2 linked regions of the Thalassospira sp. TSL5-1 genome follow. The protein of the gene in region 1 interacts with the protein of each later gene in a pairwise test. Links are inferred from orthologs where the notes say so. Each region holds a gene or a part of one and is shown in the gene's direction. Other genes may lie near its edges.

Region 1 (12,358 bases):
ACAAAAACACCGTCGCTCGCAAAGTTTCGCGTTTGTCCGCTCGCGTCAAAGCGCTTTAATTTTATCCTTCGGGATGGCGAGTCGAAGGCCGCGTTTCTTGCGCGGCCTTTTCGCTGCCGGAATTCCAGGAATTCACCTTTCGTTCTTTGGTTGCGAAAGTGAAAAAGTCCCGCAATTCCGCGAACGTTTTGGGGGCGAAATCCTTTTAACGTTCTGTTAAAGATCGCCTTGCCTGATGCGGGACGCATCAGTACAGTGTTTCGACTTCGATCGCGGTTCCATATCGCGACTAATGAAGAATGAAAAACAAGGGCGCGAGTACGCTTCCATTTTCTAGTAGCAAGACGGGCGTGTTGGTCAGTTTTCGGTCAACGCGGCAATGCTTTGTATTTTGTCGTGTCCGGCAGTGCGTTTGGAAACTGGCGTCGGGATTTTAGTCAATAGCGGGGAAAGGTCTTGAAAGTGCAGCACGCCTTAAGGGGAGCACCATTTGGCGCTGATAACTCAGGGAGCAAGACTCCCGGTCGCCAGCAGGCCGCACTCGAAGATCATGTCATGACCACCTGGAAGATTGTTCGCGAAAAACTGCGTAGCGAGTTTGGCGCTACGGCATATCGATACTGGCTTGATCCAGTTGCCCTGATCACGGTTGAGGCCGGTGTGGCCCGCCTTGGCGCACCCAATCGGGCGATGCGCGACTGGGTCTCTCAGCATTATCTGGATCGCATCCAGGCCTTTTGGCATGCCGAAGATCCCAATGTTCATTTTGTCGAGGTGGTGGTAGCCGCCCCGGATTCGGGTAGCGATTCTTCTGCCTCTTCCTCCGCTTCCGCATCCTCTGCCGCGCCGCGGCCGGTCTCGACAAACCCGGAGGGGAGCCGTGCCCCTTCCTATAATGAACCGGCAAAGCAGCATCCGCGTTATACCGCCGAGAATTATGATGCTCCGGGCAGCCGTAAGGCGCCGTGTCATCCGGCCCCGGTTTCAAACGGCTTTCAGTCGGCATCGTCTGCCGGGCGGGGGGCGATTGGCAGCATGTCCGATGATGGCATCAGTGCCGCCCTGGACCCGCGTTATACCTTTGATAATTTCGTGATCGGCAAGCCGAACGAATTTGCCTATGCCGCCGCCCGCCGTCTGGCCGAGGCCGAGTCCGTTCCGTTCAATCCGCTGTTTTTGTATGGTGGTGTTGGTCTGGGTAAAACCCACCTGATGCACGCCATTGCCTGGCATATTCGCCGCACCCAGCCGCACCGCACGGTGATTTACCTGTCGGCTGAAAAATTCATGTATCGTTTTATTCGGGCGCTGCGCGATAAAAACACCGTGGATTTCAAGGACCAGTTCCGGTCGGTCGATGTGCTGATGGTCGATGACGTACAGTTTATTTCCGGCAAGGATTCCACCCAGGAAGAATTTTTCCATACCTTTAATGCGCTGGTGGATCAGGGCCGTCAGATCATTGTTTCGGCCGATAAATCGCCCTCCGACCTTGAAGATATTGAAGAGCGTTTGCGTTCCCGTCTGGGGTCGGGCCTGGTGGCGGATATTCACGCCACCACCTATGAGCTGCGTTTGGGGATTCTCGAATCCAAGGCCGAACGCCAGCGCGTGGAACTGCCGCAGCGGGTGATGGAATTTCTGGCCCACAAGATTACGGCGAACGTTCGTGAACTTGAAGGGGCGCTTAACCGTGTGATCGCCCATTCCCAGCTTGTCGGTCGCGAGATTGGCCTGGAGATGGTGCAGGATGTTTTGCACGATGTGCTGCGTGCCTCCGAACGCCGGGTTACGATTGAAGAAATTCAAAAACGCGTGGCGGAGCATTTCAATATCAAGGTGTCCGACATGCACTCTGCCCGCCGGGCCCGTGCGGTGGCCCGTCCGCGCCAGGTGGCGATGTATCTGTCAAAGCAGCTGACCACGCATTCCCTGCCGGAAATTGGCCGTAAATTTGGCGGGCGTGACCATACCACGGTGATGCACGCGGTACGCAAGGTCGAGGAACTGCACAAGGCGGATCCGTCTTTGTCCGAAGATATCGATTTGCTGCGTCGTATGCTGGAAAGCTGACCGGATGGCGCGACTGTGATTCGCTTAAAAAACGGCAATTGGCCAGATCAGGCTGATTGCCGTTTTTATTTGAGTGATTTCGGCGTTGTGATTGCGTTTTTTGCCTATGTGCGGGGTAATTTTCGGGCGGCTTTATTGTGGTTTGGCGTGCTGAAAGCCGCAGAAAACCGCGCCTGTGATTTCTGCGCGTTTTTAAAGGCTCGACTCCTTTCAATCGCTTGGTTTTTTGCACTAAAAATCCTTCGGTTTTGGGACTGCCATGTTATAATGCGCCCAACCCAGCCAAAAGGGGTGGGGGTAAGTCGAAAAAATGAATAAAAATCAATTCATTAAGTAACTGCAGACAGACGGATAGGACGGGCATGAAGCTGACCATCGAACGCGCGGCTCTGTTAAAATCTCTCACACATGTTCAAAGTGTGGTCGAACGGCGCAACACCATTCCGATTCTGTCCAATATCCTGCTGCGGGCCGAAGAAAATACCCTGTCGCTGACCGCAACCGATATGGACCTGGAAGTTATCGAAACCACCACGGCGGAAGTTTCCGAACCCGGTGCAACGACAACACCTGCGCACACCCTTTATGAAATCGTGCGCAAATTGCCCGAGGGTTCCCAGGTGCAAATCACCCTTGAGCCGGGGGCGGGTCGCCTGACCCTTTCGGCGGGGCGCTCAAAATTCAATCTTGCCGTTCTGCCGGTTGATGATTTCCCGGTGATGTCTGGTGGCGACCTTCCGGTCAGCTTTGGTTTGGCGGCTGCCGAACTGCGCGGTTTGATTGACCGTGCCGAATTTGCCATTTCCACCGAAGAAACCCGTTATTACCTGAACGGGATTTATTTCCATGCCGCCGATGCCGAAGGTACCAAGATTTTGCGTGCCGTTGCCACCGACGGACACCGCCTGGCCCGCATCGAAGCCCCGCTGCCTGATGGCGCGGAAAACATGCCGGGCGTGATTGTGCCGCGCAAAACCGTTGGCGAATTGCGCAAGCTGATTGATGAAACCGGCGAAGCCGTGGATATTGCCCTGTCGGATACCAAAATCCGCTTTGGTTTTGGCAAGGCGGTTCTGACGTCCAAGCTGATTGACGGCACCTTCCCGGATTACGAACGTGTTATTCCGGCGGGCAATGACAAAAGCCTGGATCTGGAATGCAAGCCTTTTGCCGATGCGGTTGACCGTGTTTCGGCGATTTCGATTGAAAAATCCCGTGCGGTTAAGGTTGTCATGTCTGGCAACACCCTGACCCTTTCGGCCTCCAGCCCGGAACACGGCACGGCATCGGAAGAACTTGAAATCAATTACGATTCCGATGACATCGAAATCGGTTTCAACTCCCGTTATCTTCTCGACATTGCCAAGCAGGTCAAGGGCGATACGCTTAACCTTCTGATGTCTGACGGGCAGTCGCCGACCATTCTGCGCGATACCGATGACCTGTCGGCATTGTATGTCCTGATGCCGATGCGCGTCTGACCCGCGATTTCCTTGTTGTGGCTTTCCTTGCCCATAATCATGACCGGCAAGACGGTGCGCCCATGATAATACACCGTCTTGCTGTTTCCCGTCTCGATCTTGGCGATTTTCGCTGCTATGCCCGGCTGCGCCTGGATATCGACGCCGGGCCGGTGGTTTTGACCGGACCAAACGGGGCGGGGAAAACCAACCTTTTGGAAGCCGTGTCGCTTTTGGCCCCGGGCAGCGGGTTGCGGCGGGCAAAATTGGGTGAAATCAGCCGCAATGTGCCACCCACCGATGATGGTGCCTTGAGGGCCTGGGCGGTAAGTGCCCAGCTTGAAACGCCAGACGGGCAATATCAGGTGGGTTCTGGACTGGACCCGTTGGCCTTGCGCCAGGGACGTGAACGCCGGGCGGTTAAAATTGATGGCGAAGCCCAGCGCGGGCAGGCGGCCCTGAGCCGGGTTTGTGCCGCGGTTTGGCTGACACCGCAAATGGACCGGCTGTTTTTGGATGGGCCATCGGCCCGTCGGCGGTTTTTGGATCGGCTGGTATACGGCCTGGACCCGGACCATAGCAGCCGTGTTGCCGCATTCGAGCATGGCCTGCGCAGCCGGGCCAAACTGTTGAAGGCCGGCAAGGCGGATGACAAATGGCTTAATGCCATCGAGGATTCGATGGTGCGCCACGGCATTGCCGTTGTGGTGGCCCGTGCAGATTTGCTTGAACGTCTGGTGCGGGCCGGGACAATGGCGGTTGGGGCGTTTCCGGCAGCACGTCTGGCGCTGGCGGGGGACCTTGAAAACTGGCTGGAGAAATTTCCGGCTGTTGAGGTTGAAGACCGCATGCGGGCTGCCCTGCGCGACGGGCGGGAACGTGATGCGATGTATGGAGGTGCCGCTGTCGGGCCGCAAAGAAGCGATCTGATGGTGTGGCATGAAGCGAAAAACCAGCCCGCGGCACAATGCTCGACGGGCGAACAAAAGGCGCTTTTGCTGTCAATCGTGATGGCAAATACGCGCCTGCAAAGCCGGGCCCGGGGTGCGGGTCCGCTTTTGTTGCTAGATGAAGTGGTCGCCCATCTTGATGCCGAAAGGCGGGGGGACCTCTTTGACGAAATCGTGGCGCTTGGCGTTCAGGCCTGGATGACAGGTACGGACCGGGCGCTTTTTAATGGTCTGATCGGGCGTGCGCAGTTTTTAAGGGTCGAAGAGGCCCGCGTAACACCCGATGAGATTTGATCTGTGACTGCCGAGGTTGTGACGCTATGACCAACGAAACAGAAGCCCCGATTGCTGCCGGAATTGACCCGGAAGAATACGGTGCCGAATCCATCAAGGTCCTGAAGGGCCTGGAAGCGGTGCGCAAGCGGCCGGGCATGTATATCGGGGATACCGATGACGGAACCGGTCTGCATCACATGATCTATGAGGTGGTTGATAACGCCATTGACGAAGCCCTGGCCGGTCATTGCGACCTGGTGCTGGTGCAGCTCAATGGCGATGGGTCGGCAACGATTCGTGACAATGGCCGTGGTATTCCGACCGACATCCACAGGGAAGAAGGCGTTTCGGCGGCCGAGGTCATCATGACCCAACTGCATGCCGGTGGTAAGTTTGACCAGAATTCCTACAAGGTTTCCGGTGGTTTGCACGGTGTGGGTATTTCGGTGGTGAATGCTCTGTCCACCTTGCTGAAATTGCGCATCTGGCGCAACGGCAAGGAACATTACATGGAATTTTCCGGGGGGGATGCGGTTAAGCCGCTTGAAGTGGTGGGCGATGCGCCGATCATGGAAGATGGTAAACCGCTGACCGGGACGGAAGTGACCTTCTATCCCGATGCCGAAATTTTCACCATGACCGAATTTAACCTGCCGACCCTTGAGCATCGCTTGCGGGAACTGGCATTTTTGAATTCCGGCGTGTTCCTGACCCTGCGCGATGAACGCAGCAGCGAGCCGACCGAAATCAAATTGCATTATGAAGGCGGGATTCGGGCGTTTGTTGAATATCTCGACCGTTCCAAAACCCGGCAGATCGAAGAACCGATCAGCATTGTTGGTGAAAGAGAGGGCATTACCGTTGAAGTTTCGCTGCAATGGAATGACAGCTATCACGAAACCACACTGTGTTTTACCAACAACATTCCCCAGCGCGATGGCGGTACGCATATGGCCGGTTTCCGTGCCGCGCTGACCCGCCAGATCAACAATTACGCCCAGGAAAGCGGGATTGCCAAAAAGGAAAAGGTTGCCTTGTCGGGTGATGATGCCCGCGAAGGTCTGACCTGCGTTATTTCCGTCAAGGTGCCAGACCCGAAATTCTCGTCCCAGACCAAGGACAAGCTGGTGTCGTCCGAAGTGCGCCCGGTTGTGGAAAATGTCGTGAATGACAAGCTTTCACAGTGGCTGGAAGAGCACCCGCAGGATGCCCGCAAGATTGTTGGCAAGGTTGTTGAGGCGGCCACCGCCCGCGAAGCCGCGCGCAAGGCTCGCGAACTGACCCGCCGTAAAGGGGCGCTTGATATTTCATCCCTTCCCGGCAAACTTGCCGATTGCCAGGAACGCGATGCGTCCAAAGCCGAACTGTTCATCGTGGAGGGTGATTCCGCAGGTGGGTCGGCCAAGCAGGGGCGTGAACGTGGTTTTCAGGCGATTTTGCCATTGCGCGGTAAAATCCTGAACGTGGAACGTGCGCGTTTTGACAAGATGCTGTCGAGCCAGGAAATTGGCACGTTGATTACAGCACTTGGTACCGGCATTGGCCGGGATGATTTTAATATCGAAAAAATCCGCTATCACAAAATCATCATCATGACCGACGCCGACGTCGACGGTGCGCATATTCGCACACTGCTCTTGACGTTCTTTTATCGTCAGATGCCGGCATTGATCGAACGCGGTTATCTTTATATCGCCCAGCCGCCGCTTTACCGGGCCAAGCGGGGCAATTCTGTTCAGTATCTCAAGGGTGACCGCGAGATGGAACAGTATTTGACCGCGCAGGGCACCGAGGATGCGGTACTAACCCTTGCCAATGGCACCCAATATGCCGCAGCCGACCTTATTCGGATTGTCGAACTGGCGCGCAAGGCAAAGGGGCTGCTGGAACCGCTGTCGCTTAAACTGCCGATTTCGGTGTTGGAACAGGCCGTGTTGGCCGGGGCGCTTAACCCGGCACTACTTGATGATGATCAAAAACGTCTTGAGTCCGCCCAGACCCTGGCGACCCACCTTGATACCCTGGCCGAAGATTTTGACCGGGGCTGGAAAGGCGAGGCGCCGCTCGATCAGTTGGTGGTCTGGCGGATGATGCGTGGTGTTGAAGAACGCTATGTGATTGATGCCAATATCCTGCGTTCCGCCGAAAGCCGGGCTTTGGCCGGGCTGATTGGCGAACTGCGCGAGATCTTTGAAGAAGGATCGGAATTTGGTGCCAAAGACAAGGTCTGGAAAATTCACGGTCCGGTCGACCTGGTCAATGCGGTGATGGAATATGGCCGTCGCGGCATTGCGGTTCAGCGGTATAAAGGTCTGGGTGAAATGAACCCCGATCAGCTTTGGGAAACCACGCTCGACCCGAATGTTCGCTCGCTTTTGCAGGTGAAAGTCGAACATGCCGATGAAGCCGAAGAGGTCTTTTCGACCCTGATGGGCGACATTGTCGAACCCCGTCGTGATTTCATCCAAAGCAACGCGCTGAAAGTCGCCAATCTTGACGTTTGATGCGGAAGGAAACCTCTTGTGAGGTTTCTGCGATCTGCTGAATGTGATGGCCCTTTGCCATGTATGGTGAAGGGCCATTTTTTTGTTTGATGTGATGCCCGATATTGAGAGCTGAACAGATAGTTCAGCATCCATCAAAAGGCAGCGAGAGGTCACTTTGTATCGGGGATCGCAAGGTTTTAAGGTCATCGGGGCGATAATCGACATTATCAGTAAAGACCAATGTAACCGGTGCCAGAATGCCGGGATAAATCACCTTTGTGTCATCCAGCAGCAAAGATTGATGGGATTCGGGAAGGCGTCAGCCAGAGGGCAGTGATGCCACCGCAAGGGAGCCAATATACTGAAACGTCACGATTTACGCCAATATGCCGGTTTGACCTGGAGCATGGTGGTAATGGTCAGGGTCTGCTACCATTTATTAAGCCATTGAGCGTTTACTCGAAAAAGCAAAATAAACCGGCGATATAAGCGGATTGGGCAGATTGGGACGTGGACGAAAATAAACAGGCGAAAAAAAGCGGCGTTGCGGCCGCACAGGCGGCCGTCAAGGAAATTGAAGAACGGGAACGACGTGAAATTCGTCGCCGCAAAAGACGTATTATGCTGGCAATAACAGCCGTTATTTTGCTGCTATTGGCAGGTGGGGCGACTTTACTGACCTTATCGATTCGCAGTCAGCTTGATTTCAGCCGCAAGGCGGACCGCAGCCCCAGTGTGCAAATTGCCGATTTTGATGGCACCATCATGACAAATGTTCAGGGGCATTATAGTCAGGATGTGTCGCTTATAACCTTTCCCAAACGATTGCAGCACGTCTTTATTGCCGCAGCAGATCCTGGTTTTTATCACCATTTTGGCGCGGGTTTCAGCGATGTAATGCGTATTCTGTCTGGCGATGCGGCACCGGGTTCCACCATAACCATGAAGGTGGCGCGCAGTTTCTTTCGCATGCCGGGTTCCGGTACGATCCGAAACGCCGAGGAAATGCTGGTTGCCTTGTGGCTGGAAGCGCGTTTTGACAAGGATACGATCTTGCGGTCCTATCTGGAACGCAGTTATGTCGGGTCCGGTATTTTTGGTATTACGGCGGCATCGCGCCTTCTCTATGATGTTCCGGCCCATAAAATGTCGTTGCATCAGGCGGCTGTTCTGGCTGTAGCGATGAATGATCCTGCCAATCTTAATCCATTGCAGTTTCCCAAGGCATCGGCCCAGGCTGCCAATATGGTTTTGCAGAAAATGGAGCCCGACGATACCCTGACGCCAGCGCAAATAAACGCCCTGATGCGCGATGTTCCCCAATTGGCACCGCGCGCCCCGCGTGAAGAAGGGCAAGCGCAATACGTGATTGATCTGGTGATGGATGAAGTGGCCCGGCGTGTGGGCTATACCAGCACGGATTTGCATGTTGTCACCAGTATTGACCGTGACCTGCAGGAAATGGCGCAAAGTGCGGTTAACGAGGTTAGCCGTGTGCGCCTTCAGCCGCGCGGCGCGGATCAGGCCGCCCTTTTGGCGATCAGCCCGGATGGCCGGGTGCGAGCAATGGTGGGCGGCACGCAGTATGACCCGATCTCGCGCAATCGGGCGTGGAATGTCCGGTATTTTCCGGGGCGGATGATTAAAATTTTGCCCTATTATTACGCCCTGAACGACAACCCGGACCCAGCCCAATGGGTGCCCGATACCCGCAAGGAAGTGGAAGGCTGGAAACCGGTGAACCCGGACCGGCAATATCGCGGCCAGGTTCCCCTGCGGGATGCCTTTGCCCGTGATGTTAATACCGTGCCGGTGGAACTGACACATAAATTTGGCCTGGAGAATATGCGCGACTTTGCCCGCAAAGTCGGCATTAGAAGCCCGCTTTCCAGGGATATTCGCTCCGTGGTTGGACTTGACCCGGTGACGCTGCCAGATATTGCCCGCCTGCATACGCTGTCGCTCAATGGGGGGATTTCGCCTGATATTACCCTGATCAACGAGATCCGATCGACTGCAGAGGGGCAACCGTTGTTATATCAGCGGGTTGCGCGTGGACATGACAAGATGTTGACCGATGAAGCAATGCTGGCGGTGAACAGTATGCTTGCCGGTGTAACAGACCCCCAGGTACGCCTGGATCGGCCTTTTGTGGGGTTCGGGGCGCGTGCCGGGCGGGGAAGTGATGCGTGGTTTGCCGGCTTTACCGCCGATCTTTATACGGTTGTGTGGGTGGGCAATGATGATCGGAGCCCGGCCCAGGCCATTCGCCCGGATGTCGAGGTGGCATCACTGTGGCGGTTATTCATGCTGGATGCCTCGCAGGGCTTTTCGATTCGGTCGGTGGCGCGCGGAACCAGCCAGCGCCTGATCGAACAGGATGGTGTGACCGATATGTGGAAACGCCACTGGGTTGATCCCAATCCGCCGCTGCAAAATTAACCCGTAGCACCATCAAACGGATTGACGTGCTGTTTTTGCCCTTCGTCATCCTGCCCTGTTGCGCTGGCAGCGGGGAACACTCTAATTGTTCAAATTTTAGATCATCCTGTCGATGCGTGTGTTAAACTCTTTCGTGTTTTGGGGTAAGGGGGGCTGTGGATGGCTCGGGCTTCTGGTTGATGGGGCTCGCCTGTCCGGACAGTGAATATCTTCAAGACATCAAACAGTGATTATGCGATGAAGGCCATCCGGTTTTGGTATCGGCCTTGGATCAGTATGTAAATTTTTGATGCTGCCATCCTTGGCGCGGTGCGAAACAGCCTGTCTGGTTTTGCTGTAAGCCGGGCCAGTTGGCGATGATGTGCCCTGCCGGGATATTGCATGTGCATGTGTTTCTTTGGGGGGCCTGTCGTGACGGGCTTTTATGCCTGTTGGCGATGAATTCAGGTTTTGAGGACGATTGTGGCGAAGCGACCAACCCGTAACACTTCCACGCCGCCCCGCCGACGGGCACCGCGTAAAACCGGTGGAGGTTCATCACCGCGCGGGCGTGGACGCAGGCGTGCCGGGCAGAAAAAATCCTTTGGTGGTTTTTTGCGGGCTTTTGTGCCGCGCCCGATGATGCTTGCCCGTGTCATGGTGGTTCTGGCGATCTGGTCGGCGGTGTTGTGCGGCGGGCTTGTCGCCTATTACGGCTATGATTTGACCAGCAAGATTGATTTTAACGTCGCCACCCAGCGCAAACCGCTGGTGCGCATCATGAGCATCGACGGGGTTAATCTGGCCAACTATGGCGACCGTTATGGCCGCCCGGTGGAAGTGGGCGATTTGCCCGATTATGTCGGGCAGGCCTTTGTCTCGATTGAAGACCGCCGGTTTTACCAGCATTTTGGCATTGATGTGATCGGCATTGCCCGCGCTTTTGTGCAAAATATTTGGCGCGGGCGCATTGCCCAGGGTGGCAGTACCATTACCCAGCAGCTTGCCAAGAACCTTTTTTTGTCGCCCGAACGCAGCTATGGCCGCAAGATTGAAGAGGTTTTGCTGTCCTTGTGGCTGGAGATCAAATTTAGCAAACGGCAGATCCTCTCGTTATATCTGAACCGCATTTATTTTGGCTCCGGGGTCTATGGTATTGATGCCGCCGCCCGTCAGTATTTTGGCGTCGATCCGCGCCGTTTGTCGCTGTATCAGGCGGCCGTGCTGGCCGGGTTGCCCAAGGCGCCGAGCCGCTATAACCCGCTGATAGCCCCGAGGGATGCGGCAAAGCGGGCCAATCAGGTGATTGCGGCCATGCTTGATACCGGCGCCATTACCGCCCGGCAGGCACAGGCTAATCACTTTGATCGCGTTACAACATCCTCGGCCTCTGGTCGTGGCGGGCCGAATGTGCGCTATTTCACCGACTGGATTCTGGATCGCGTGACCGATTATGTCGGCTATCACGACCAGGATATGGTGGTGTATACGAGCCTTGATTCCAATTTGCAGGCTTCGGCCGAGGATGCGGTAAACCGTGTGCTTGATAGCCGGGAAGCCGACCGGCGCAAGGTTTCGCAAGGCGCACTGGTTGCCATGACACCCGATGGATCGGTGCGGGCCATGGTAGGCGGCAAGAACTTTTTCCAAAGTCAGTATAATCGTGTTACCCAGGCGAAAAGGCAGCCGGGGTCGGTGTTCAAGCTGTTTGTCTATTTGGCCGCGCTGGAAGATGGCATGCGCGCCGATGACTGGATGCGTGATGAACCCTATAGTGTCAATGGCTGGAGCCCGCGCAATTTTGACCGCCAGCATCACGGCACCCTGTCGTTACGCGATGCGGTGGCCTCGTCCAATAACGTGATTGCCGTTGAAGTGGCGATGAAAACCGGGCTGAACCACGTTATCGATATGGCCCATAAACTGGGGGTGTCGTCGGACCTGCCTGCCGAACCCAGCCTGGCACTGGGGACCAGTGAAGTGTCCCTTTTGGAAATGACAACGGCTTATGCCGTGGTCTCCAATGGCGGCTTTAATATCATTCCGCATGCGATTACCAAAATCGTCGGGCAGAATGGTGAGATATTGTATGAACGCGGGGGCGGTTATCTGACCCGCGTTCTCAACCCTGTTACGGCGGGGGAAATGAACAATATGCTGGCGGCCGTCATGGCGAAGGGTACGGGCAAAAACGCCCTTTTGGACCGGCCGGCGGCGGGCAAAACCGGCACTACATCGGATTATCGTGATGCCTGGTTTGTCGGCTATACCGCAGACCTGGTGGCCGGGGTGTGGTTGGGCAATGACAATGGATCGCCGATGGAAGAGGTCACCGGTGGTGGCCTGCCAGCTGAAATGTGGAAATCCTTTATGCTGCATGCCCATCAGGATTTGCCGGTACGATCGCTGGGCAAGGCAGCCTCCATGCGGGCCATTCGCATGGGCGAAGATGACAGCTGGAAAAAATTCAATTCCGGTTTTACCGGCAAAAATTAGCCGGCAAACGAGCCAATTTCATAAAAAAGGGCCGGATGCCAATGGGAGGCAATCCGGCCAAGGGAAGGCATTGCAGGTTTCGGAAGGGAGTTGTCCGAAACCCGTAGGAAGGCCTTGACGGTGCATTAATCCGGGGGGCACGCGGGGAGAAGTGCGTGAGATCAGATTAATGGGGTGTCACAATGTCAAAGCCTGG
Region 2 (8,707 bases), on another replicon or contig:
GAAGCCATTATGGAAGAGGCGATTGAGCGGATGAAAAAGGTTTTTGCCGCCTGATCGTTCCGGTCTGCGCACGACAGGCAAAAGAAAAGGACATCGCGTGCTGGGCGATGTCCTTTTTTGTGTCCGTCTTTAAGGTCCGATCCCGTTCCGTCAAAGACGGCGGGTGGAGAGCCTTATTGGTGGTCAACCATTTCCCAGCTTCCGGTCCTGGCAGATCGGGCAATGCTGTCGAGGATTTTCATATTTTGGATGGCATCCTCAATCGGATAATCGGCTGTGATGCTGCCCTCGAAAATCGCCGTCGCGTTTTCACCTTGCAGGGTATAGTGGTTGCAAATCGGGAAGGAAATTTCGCGTGCTTCGTCAAAGCCGGGCTGTTTTTGGGTGCCAACACGAATGACGGCCGGGTTCTCCGGTACAGGGTTATAGGGCATGACAATTTCAATTCGGCCTTCTGTACCCAGGATATGCACACGCTGTACGGCGGCAGACTGGGTGCCGCAGACAAAGCTTGCCTGTACGCCGCTGCCAAAATCCAGCAAACCGGACACCAGGCGGTCGGTGCCAAATTTCGGGTCTTTGTCCATTAGCGAGACAACGCGCACCGGGTCGCGCCCGGTGATATAGCGCGGGCCGATAACGCAGTAACAGCCAATATCAAGCAATCCGCCGCCGCCAATGTCCTTTTTATTGCGCACATCGGCCGGATTGGTGTTGTGATAGGTGAAAATGCTTTGAATGGCGGTGAGTTCGCCAATTTGTCCGCTGCTGACCAGTTCCCGGGCGTGCTGCCATTGCGGGTGGTGGCGCACCATAAAGGCTTCCAGTACCTGTTTGCCGCTTTTCTCACGCGCTTCAATCAGACGTTCGGCATCTTCGGTGTTCAAGCCAATTGGTTTTTCACACAGAACATGTTTTCCGGCTTCCAGTGCCTTGATGGTCCATTCAACATGCAAATGGTTGGGCAGTGGATTGTAAACAGCTTCGATCGAGGGATCGGCCAGTAATTCTTCATAAGATCCATAGGCGCGTGGAATGCGCAAATTTTCGGCGACCTCGCGGGTTTTTTCAAGGTCGCGGCCAGCAATGGCCAGAATTTCCAGCTTGTCGCTTTGCTGCATTGCCGGAATGACTTTTGCCGTTCCAATATTGGCTGTGCTGATCACGCCCCACTTCATCGGATTCTCCGTTTTCTTCTTTCGGTCGGCATTTGATTGTGAAATCAGAATGTGCCGGATTCATGATATCGCGCTGATTTAATTGTTCCCATTTTGTCCTGACGCAAGAGAAATATGCGAATGAAAAATCTTCGGTTCGGCTTGGTAGGGGTAAAAAGGTGATGAATGGTATCGGAAAATCGCAGTGATTGGCGGGTTCAGGGGCAGGGGAGGACAATATATGAAAAAAAGTCGAAATCTCCGCTTGACGTACCATGCCCGCGGCGATAAAAACCGCGCCACACGATGGCGGTAACGCTAAATGATGGCGGGTGTAGCTCAGTCGGTTAGAGCACCAGATTGTGGCTCTGGGGGCCGTGGGTTCAAATCCCATCACTCGCCCCATTGTGAAAAGGTCAGGCTTAACAGCCTGGCCTTTTGTCTTTTGCAGCATATGGCGGTTAAAATGCCTGCTGGCTCATGTTTATAATTCCCAAAAAAAACGTCATCTGGTACTGAGCAACCACGCATTGCATGCTGGCATCGCCGGTTGCGCCTGTATTTGCCTGTCCGAGGAGGTTTTTTATGTCGTCCAATCGCATTACCATCCATCGCCCTGATGACTGGCACCTGCATTTGCGCGATGGCGACATGCTGCGCGCTGTTTTGCCCGAAACCAGCGCCCATTTTGCTCGTGCTATTATCATGCCCAACCTGGTGCCGCCGGTTCTGACCAAGGCCGATGCCCTTGCCTATCGCAATCGCATTGTCGCTGCCCTTCCTGCAGAGCATGATTTTAGCCCGCTTATGACCCTGTATCTGACCGAAGGGACCGACCCGGACGATGTGGAGGCCGCCTATAAGGAAGGTGTGATCAGCGCCTTAAAACTGTATCCCGCCGGGGCGACGACAAATTCCGCCAGCGGGGTGCGCGACTTTGACAGGGCGATGCCGGTGCTCGAACGCATGGCAGCACTGGGTATTCCGCTGTGTGTGCATGGTGAGGTCACCGACCCAGATATTGATATTTTCGACCGTGAAGCGGTGTTTATTGACCGCATTCTGGCCCCGCTGCGCAAACGCCTGCCGGAATTGCGGTTGATTATGGAGCACATCACCACCCAGGACGGTGTTGAATTTGTAAAGTCGAACGACACCAATGTGGGGGCCACGATTACGACCCATCACCTTATTATTAACCGCAATGCCATTCTGGTGGGCGGTATTCACCCGCATATGTATTGCCTGCCGGTGGCAAAGCGGGAAAAGCATCGTTTGGCATTGCGGGAAGCCGCCACATCGGGCGATGCGCGGTTCTTTTTGGGCACCGATTCTGCCCCGCATACCGATGACCGTAAAGAAAGTGCGTGCGGCTGTGCCGGTATTTTCACAGCCAATAATACAGTCCAGTTGCTGGCGCATGTTTTTGAAGAAGAAAGCGCGCTTGATAAGCTGGAGGCCTTTGCCTCGCTGAATGGTCCGGCCTTTTATGGTTTGCCAGTGAATGACGCCAAAATCACGCTGGAAAAGCGCGATGTTCCGGCAAGTTTCGCTGACAAGATTAACACCAAAGACGGTCTGGTCACGGTGTTTAACCCCGGCTTTGATGTTTACTGGCATTACGCGGAGTAAGCTGCCTCTGGCGGTACTATTTCGACAGGCGCTTTTTTCGTGGATGGGTAGAGGCAGGGGGGCAGGAGACAAGGAAAAGGGTTTAAGCAACCAGCCCGGCAGATTTCGGCTGTTGCTGACTGAACATCATTGCCGTTGTCTGATTATAAGAACGACTGGCAGCCTGTTGCTGCTGGCTGAGAATGTGACTGATATTGCCAGACGCCCCTTTGTGGGCGGCGAAATCGGCCGTGGATGTGCCAACAGAAGCTGCACGCCCAATCGCGGCCTGGTTGGCAATCGCCTGAATGCCGTCAAGACCCTGTAGTGGCATGATTGATACATGGCCGCCAGTGGCATAAAGCCGCCCATCGGGGCCGACTGAATAATCATAGCTGATCATGCCGGCATTGGCCCCGGCCAGGGCCTTGTGGCTGTTTTCTTCGGCGCGCACGGCGGCATCGCGGTCCTGCAGGCGACGAACATGGTCCTGGGCGCCGCTGCTTAGGGTGTGGGGCGCACCATCCGGCGAAGCGGACGTTTTTGCATTCGTGCTGGCATCTTTGTTTTTGGTGCTGCCGGGCAGGTTAATTTCCACCGTTGATCCGCCACTACCTGGAAGGCTTCTGGGGTCAACCTGCTGTATAACCGTTACCGATGCTGCAGAAATCGGTGCTGCCGGGCGTGATGCCGGTAGGGCGGGCGTTGCTGCTTGATCGGGGGCTGAGCCGCGCACTGAATTGGTAGCAGGTGCTGCACCCAGGCCCTTTGTCGGGGACGAAGACGCAGATTTGTTTGCTGGAGTATCAAGTGGGACCAGCGATATCGCAGCCATTTGGCGTTCCATGAAGGCAGCTGCAGACGATCCCCCGTTGGAGGCTCCCGCTTTGCTGGCGCTGGCAAGGCCGTTCATGGCGATAACTTCGCCAAGCCGACCGCCGCTACCTGGTATGGTTTGTATACTGCCAATCGCTGTCATGATGCCAACAGTATAGCAAAATCGCGGGTTGATGCCAGCATTTGTCGTTGAATGACGTCAAATTGGCTGAAATTATTCCAGTTTCGCCGGGGGACGCTTTTGTGGGCTGGTTTTTGGGGATGATGATGCAGGCTACTTGGACGGAATTGAGGGGCCAAAGATCAAAATTTCAGATTGAATAGCGTGTCAGAAAGCCCGTCCATATCGGCGAAGTTGAAACAAAAAATGGGTTAAACGCAGTTGCGACCCTTCAAACCGGGATGGCGAGGGTCGCAACAGGTAAAATCTGGTTTTATGTTTAATGCGTTACGAGCCGTTGGTTACGCCGCCGTTTTGGGGGCGTTGATATGAACCGACTGCTGTGCCCAGTTTTTGGGCGACTGCTTTGGGTGATGCCGTGCGAGTCGTGGCGCACTTGTTTCGCGGGCAGAGGCGACCCGAGCCAGCGTTTTGCGAATGTCTTTTTCAGTGATTCGGTCGTAGGCCATTAATGTCCGAACGATCGGATCGGCCAACATTTCGTCAATGCTCAGTTCGTGATCGACATAACTCATCTTGTTGCTCGCTTCGTTTTTTTGTCGTGGAGGCAGCGTAACGCAATTGCAAATCATTATCAATAACTCGTTTGCGCCGCTGTCCCTGATTATTTGCCAGGGTTATTCCGAACCTTCTGGTGCGATATGACATTTCACCCGCAGGGTATGCTCGTACTTGAAGTTGTGTATCACATAAGAGGCATCTATTTAGTTGATCTTTCTCAAGATAATCGCTAACGCAAAGACCTTGAGGATGTTCCCGCCAAACTGACGGGAAAACCAAAGCCATATGTACCAGAAATTATGGCGACAATAGGCGGGAAACATGTCACGTCCGGGAATGATTGATTACTTTTTATTGATATTGCTGGCGCTGATGTGGGGCAGCTCTTTTGCCTTTATCAAGCTGGGCGTTCACGCCTATTCGTCGCTGGTGGTTGCGGCTGGTCGTATCACGCTGGGAGCCTTTGTCTTATGGGGCATTGTGCTGTTGCGACGCGGTGCCTTGCCCAAGGGGCGACGGGCATGGGCGGCTGCCTTTATGTGTGGTCTTTTGGGCAATGCCATTCCGTTTTTTCTAATCAGTATGGGCGAAACCCGCATTAACGCCGGTCTGGCGGCTGTCTTGATGTCGGTCGTGCCGTTAACCACGGTGATCCTGGGGCATCTTTTCACCCATGATGAAAAGCTGACCTTTGGCAAGGCCCTGGGGCTTGTTTTGGGAACATGCGGGGTTGTGGTGCTGGTTGGCCCCGAAACTCTGTCGGGCTTGGGTGGGGACTTGCCCTACCAACTGGCGGTTTTAACAGCGGCGGTGTGTTACGCAGTGTCGTCCCTGGTCGCACGTCATTTGCGTGATCAGCCCCGCGCCGGGTCGGCGGCTTTGATCCTGACCTTTGCCGCACTGACCATTTCGCCGGTTGCCCTGCTGGTTGATCAGCCCTGGACCATGACATGGTCGGCGCAGGGCGCGCTGGCGATTGCCTATCTGGGCGCGGTGCCAACGGGGCTTGCCATGTTTGTGTTGCTGGTGATGGTCGCCCGCACCGGCGCAGGATTTTTGGCCTTTAATAACTATCTGGTGCCTGCGGTGGGGATTGTCGTCAGCCTTGCTGTGCTAGGCGAGGTTCCGGCACCCAGCACCCTTATGGCGATGGTTATTATTTTGGCCGGAATTGCGGTTGCCAATATTCGCTTTGGCGCGCGTGCCCGGGCTGTTGCTGCTGCGTCAGATAGTGTAAAAAAGAACTGACAATATACAACCTGTGAGATTTGCCTGAAATGGGCCTCCGTCATATGTTGTTTGTGGCGGTCAAACCTGATACTTTCCGCCCTCAATAGCTTGTTATGCGAAAGCAGGGCGGGCTGCATTGATTCCTTTTTGATTAAGCGTTTAAGAGGTTACGGCCTTTGTCCTCCGAAGTGTCAAACACTGCCAGCCGCGATATTTTCCCGGTATCCATCGAAAACGAAATGCGCCGCAGCTATCTCGATTACGCGATGAGCGTGATTGTCAGCCGCGCGCTGCCCGATGTCCGTGACGGGCTGAAGCCTGTTCATCGTCGTATTCTGTATTCCATGCACGAAAACGGCTTTGACTGGAACAAGCCCTTCCGTAAATCGGCGCGTGTCGTTGGTGACGTCATGGGTAAATATCACCCGCATGGCGATAGCGCGATCTACGATGCCATGGTCCGCATGGCGCAGCATTTTTCCATGCGTCTGCCGCAAATTGACGGGCAGGGGAACTTTGGCTCGATGGATGGCGACAAGGCTGCCGCCATGCGTTACACCGAAGCCCGCCTGGCCAAGGCCGCGCATTATCTGCTTGATGATATCGATAAGGATACCATCGATTTTCGCGCCAACTATGACGAAACCACCAAGGAACCATCGGTTCTGCCGGCGCGCTATCCCAATATGCTGGTCAATGGTGCCGGTGGTATTGCCGTGGGTATGGCCACCAACATTCCGCCCCACAATTTGGGCGAAGTGATTGATGGCTGCATGGCGGTTATCGATAATCCCGATATTTCGGTTGAAGGCCTGATGGAATATGTCAGCGGGCCGGATTTTCCGACCGGCGCGCTTATTTTGGGCCGTTCGGGCATTCATTCGGCATTTAAAACCGGCCGTGGCTCGGTTGTGATGCGGGCCCGCACCCATGTCGAGGAAATCCGCGCCAATCGCGAAGCCATTATCGTTACCGAAGTTCCCTATCAGGTGAACAAGGCGACCTTGCTGGAAAAAATTGCGGATCTGGTGCGCGATAAAAAGCTTGAGGGTATTTCCGACCTGCGTGATGAATCGGACCGTTCCGGTGTGCGCATGGTGATCGAGCTTAAGCGCGATGCCGTTGCCGATGTTGTGCTCAACCAGCTTTTCCGCTTTACCGCCCTGCAAACATCGTTTGGTGTGAACATGCTGGCCCTGAACCGGGGCAAGCCGGAACTGATGAACCTGAAAGAAATCATTCAGGCCTTTGTCGAGTTCCGCGAAGAGGTGATTACGCGCCGGACCATTCACCTGCTGAAAAAGGCGCGTGATCGTGCCCATGTGGTGGTGGGTCTGGGGATTGCCGTTGCCAATATTGACGAAGTCATTCGTCTGATTCGCAATGCGGCCGACCCGACGATTGCCCGCGAACAGTTGATGTCCAAAAGTTGGCCTGCGGGCGACATTGTGCCCTTGATCGAGCTGATTGCCGATCCGCAGCAGGTGGGGTCGGATGACGGTAATTATCGTCTGTCCGAAGCGCAGGCCCGTGCTATTCTGGAGCTGCGTCTGCATCGCCTGACCGGTTTGGAACGCGACAAAATTGCCGCCGAATTGACCGAATTGGGCGAGAAAATCAAGGACTTCCTGGATATTCTGGCCTCGCGCGAGCGTAAACTGACAATTCTGAAAGATGAATTGACGGAAATGCGCAACGAATTTGCCAACGAGCGCCGGACGGAAATCGTTGAAGCCGAATTCGAGCATGACATCGAAGACCTGATTGCCCGCGAAGACATGGTCGTTACTGTCTCGCATTCCGGTTATATTCAGCGTGTGCCGTTATCGACCTATCGTGCACAGCGCCGCGGCGGCAAGGGCCGTTCGGGCATGGCAACCCGCGACGAGGATTTTGTCTCCAAGCTGTTTGTTGCCAATACCCATACGCCGGTGCTGTTCTTTAGCTCGCTGGGCATGGTGTATAAAATGAAGGTGTGGCGCCTGCCGCTGGGGACGCCGCAATCGCGCGGCAAGGCCCTGGTCAACCTTTTGCCGTTGTCCGAGGGTGAACATATCACCACCGTTCTGCCGCTTCCCGACGAGGAAGAATGGCCAAACCTGCACATCATGTTTGCGACATCGACGGGTAATGTCCGCCGTAACAGCCTTGCCGACTTTGTCAATGTCAAAGCCAACGGCAAGATTGCGATGAAGCTGGAAGAGGACCGGGGCGATAGCCTGATTGCGGTTCAGACCTGTACGGATGATGACGACATTTTCCTGACCACCCGTCAGGGCAAATGTATTCGTTTCCGGGTGGCGGATGTGCGTGTCTTTACTGGCCGTAACTCGGTGGGGGTGCGGGGCATTCGCCTGGCCGATGGTGACGAGGTTATCGCCATGTCGGTTCTGTGGGGCTCTCATGCGACGATGGAAGAACGCAGCGAATATCTGTCCATCGCCTCCAAACTGCGCCGTGAGGAAATTCTTGCCGAAGATGGCCTGCCGCTCGAGATTCTGACCCAGGAACGTTATGACGAACTGCTTTCGGGGGATCAGCTTATTCTGTCGGTCACCGAAAACGGCTATGGCAAACGGACCTCGGCCTATGAATATCGTGTCACCGGTCGTGGCGGGCAGGGCTTTGCCAATATCGATATGTCTGAACGTAACGGTCTGGTGGCGGCCTCCTTCGTGATCGAAGAAGGCGACGAGTTGATGATGGTCACCAATGGTGGCAAGGTCATTCGTATGCCGACCCATGATATTCGTATTGCCGGTCGCAAGACACAGGGTGTGACCCTGTTCCGCACGGCCGAAGACGAACAGGTTGTGGCTGTTGAACGCCTTAACAATCTTGGTGACAGTGCCGAGGATGACGATGAGGCTGAAGACGGTGTCGAAGGTGCGGGTGAAGCCGCTGCAAAGCCGGAAGACGATGCAGTAGTGGATGCGCCGGACGATGGCAACGGCGACGAGGGTGAAACCGATCCGTCCGTGACGGAATAACGGAATCAGGGACGATGGTGGAAAAAACAGTCGATCCTGACCGTATCGGAATTTATCCGGGAACCTTTGACCCTGTGACCCAGGGGCATATGGATATCATTCGCCGGGCAACCCGCATTGTGGATCATCTGATTGTCGGTGTGGCGATCAATGCGGGCAAGGGGCCGATGTTTTCGGTCGAGGAACGGTGTGAACTGGTC

What was found.
Region 2: the proteins of gyrB (region 1) and gyrA interact in binary tests that used the Escherichia coli proteins (3 or more experiments, as listed by UniProt). The link is inferred for Thalassospira sp. TSL5-1 from one-to-one orthologs.

Annotation. Positions count from the first base shown.
Region 1 is NZ_KV880641.1:153,569-165,926, reverse strand. Bases 4,480-7,533 are described here. They hold gyrB (DNA topoisomerase (ATP-hydrolyzing) subunit B), read left to right. Parts: upstream 4,480-4,803; coding sequence 4,804-7,263; downstream 7,264-7,533. Other genes in these bases: recF (DNA replication/repair protein RecF), read left to right, coding at 4,480-4,777. Also shown: rpsT (30S ribosomal protein S20), read left to right, coding at 1-59; chromosomal replication initiator protein DnaA, read left to right, coding at 556-2,073; LF95_RS20685 (hypothetical protein), read left to right, coding at 2,089-2,391; dnaN (DNA polymerase III subunit beta), read left to right, coding at 2,436-3,554; more of recF, read left to right, coding at 3,617-4,479; LF95_RS20665 (transglycosylase domain-containing protein), read left to right, coding at 7,756-9,687; LF95_RS20660 (transglycosylase domain-containing protein), read left to right, coding at 10,150-12,162. UniProt on the Escherichia coli protein: DNA gyrase negatively supercoils closed circular double-stranded DNA in an ATP-dependent manner to maintain chromosomes in an underwound state.
Region 2 is NZ_KV880639.1:26,156-34,862, reverse strand. Bases 5,392-8,707 are described here. They hold gyrA (DNA gyrase subunit A), read left to right. Parts: upstream 5,392-5,693; coding sequence 5,694-8,507; downstream 8,508-8,707. Other genes in these bases: coaD (pantetheine-phosphate adenylyltransferase), read left to right, coding at 8,522-8,707; LF95_RS17035 (DMT family transporter), read left to right, coding at 5,392-5,535. Outside these bases: LF95_RS17065 (aminotransferase), read left to right, coding at 1-54; LF95_RS17060 (Gfo/Idh/MocA family protein), read right to left, coding at 174-1,178; pyrC (dihydroorotase), read left to right, coding at 1,743-2,789; LF95_RS17045 (putative metalloprotease CJM1_0395 family protein), read right to left, coding at 2,872-3,747; LF95_RS17040 (hypothetical protein), read right to left, coding at 4,068-4,301; more of LF95_RS17035, read left to right, coding at 4,609-5,391. UniProt on the Escherichia coli protein: A type II topoisomerase that negatively supercoils closed circular double-stranded (ds) DNA in an ATP-dependent manner to maintain chromosomes in an underwound state.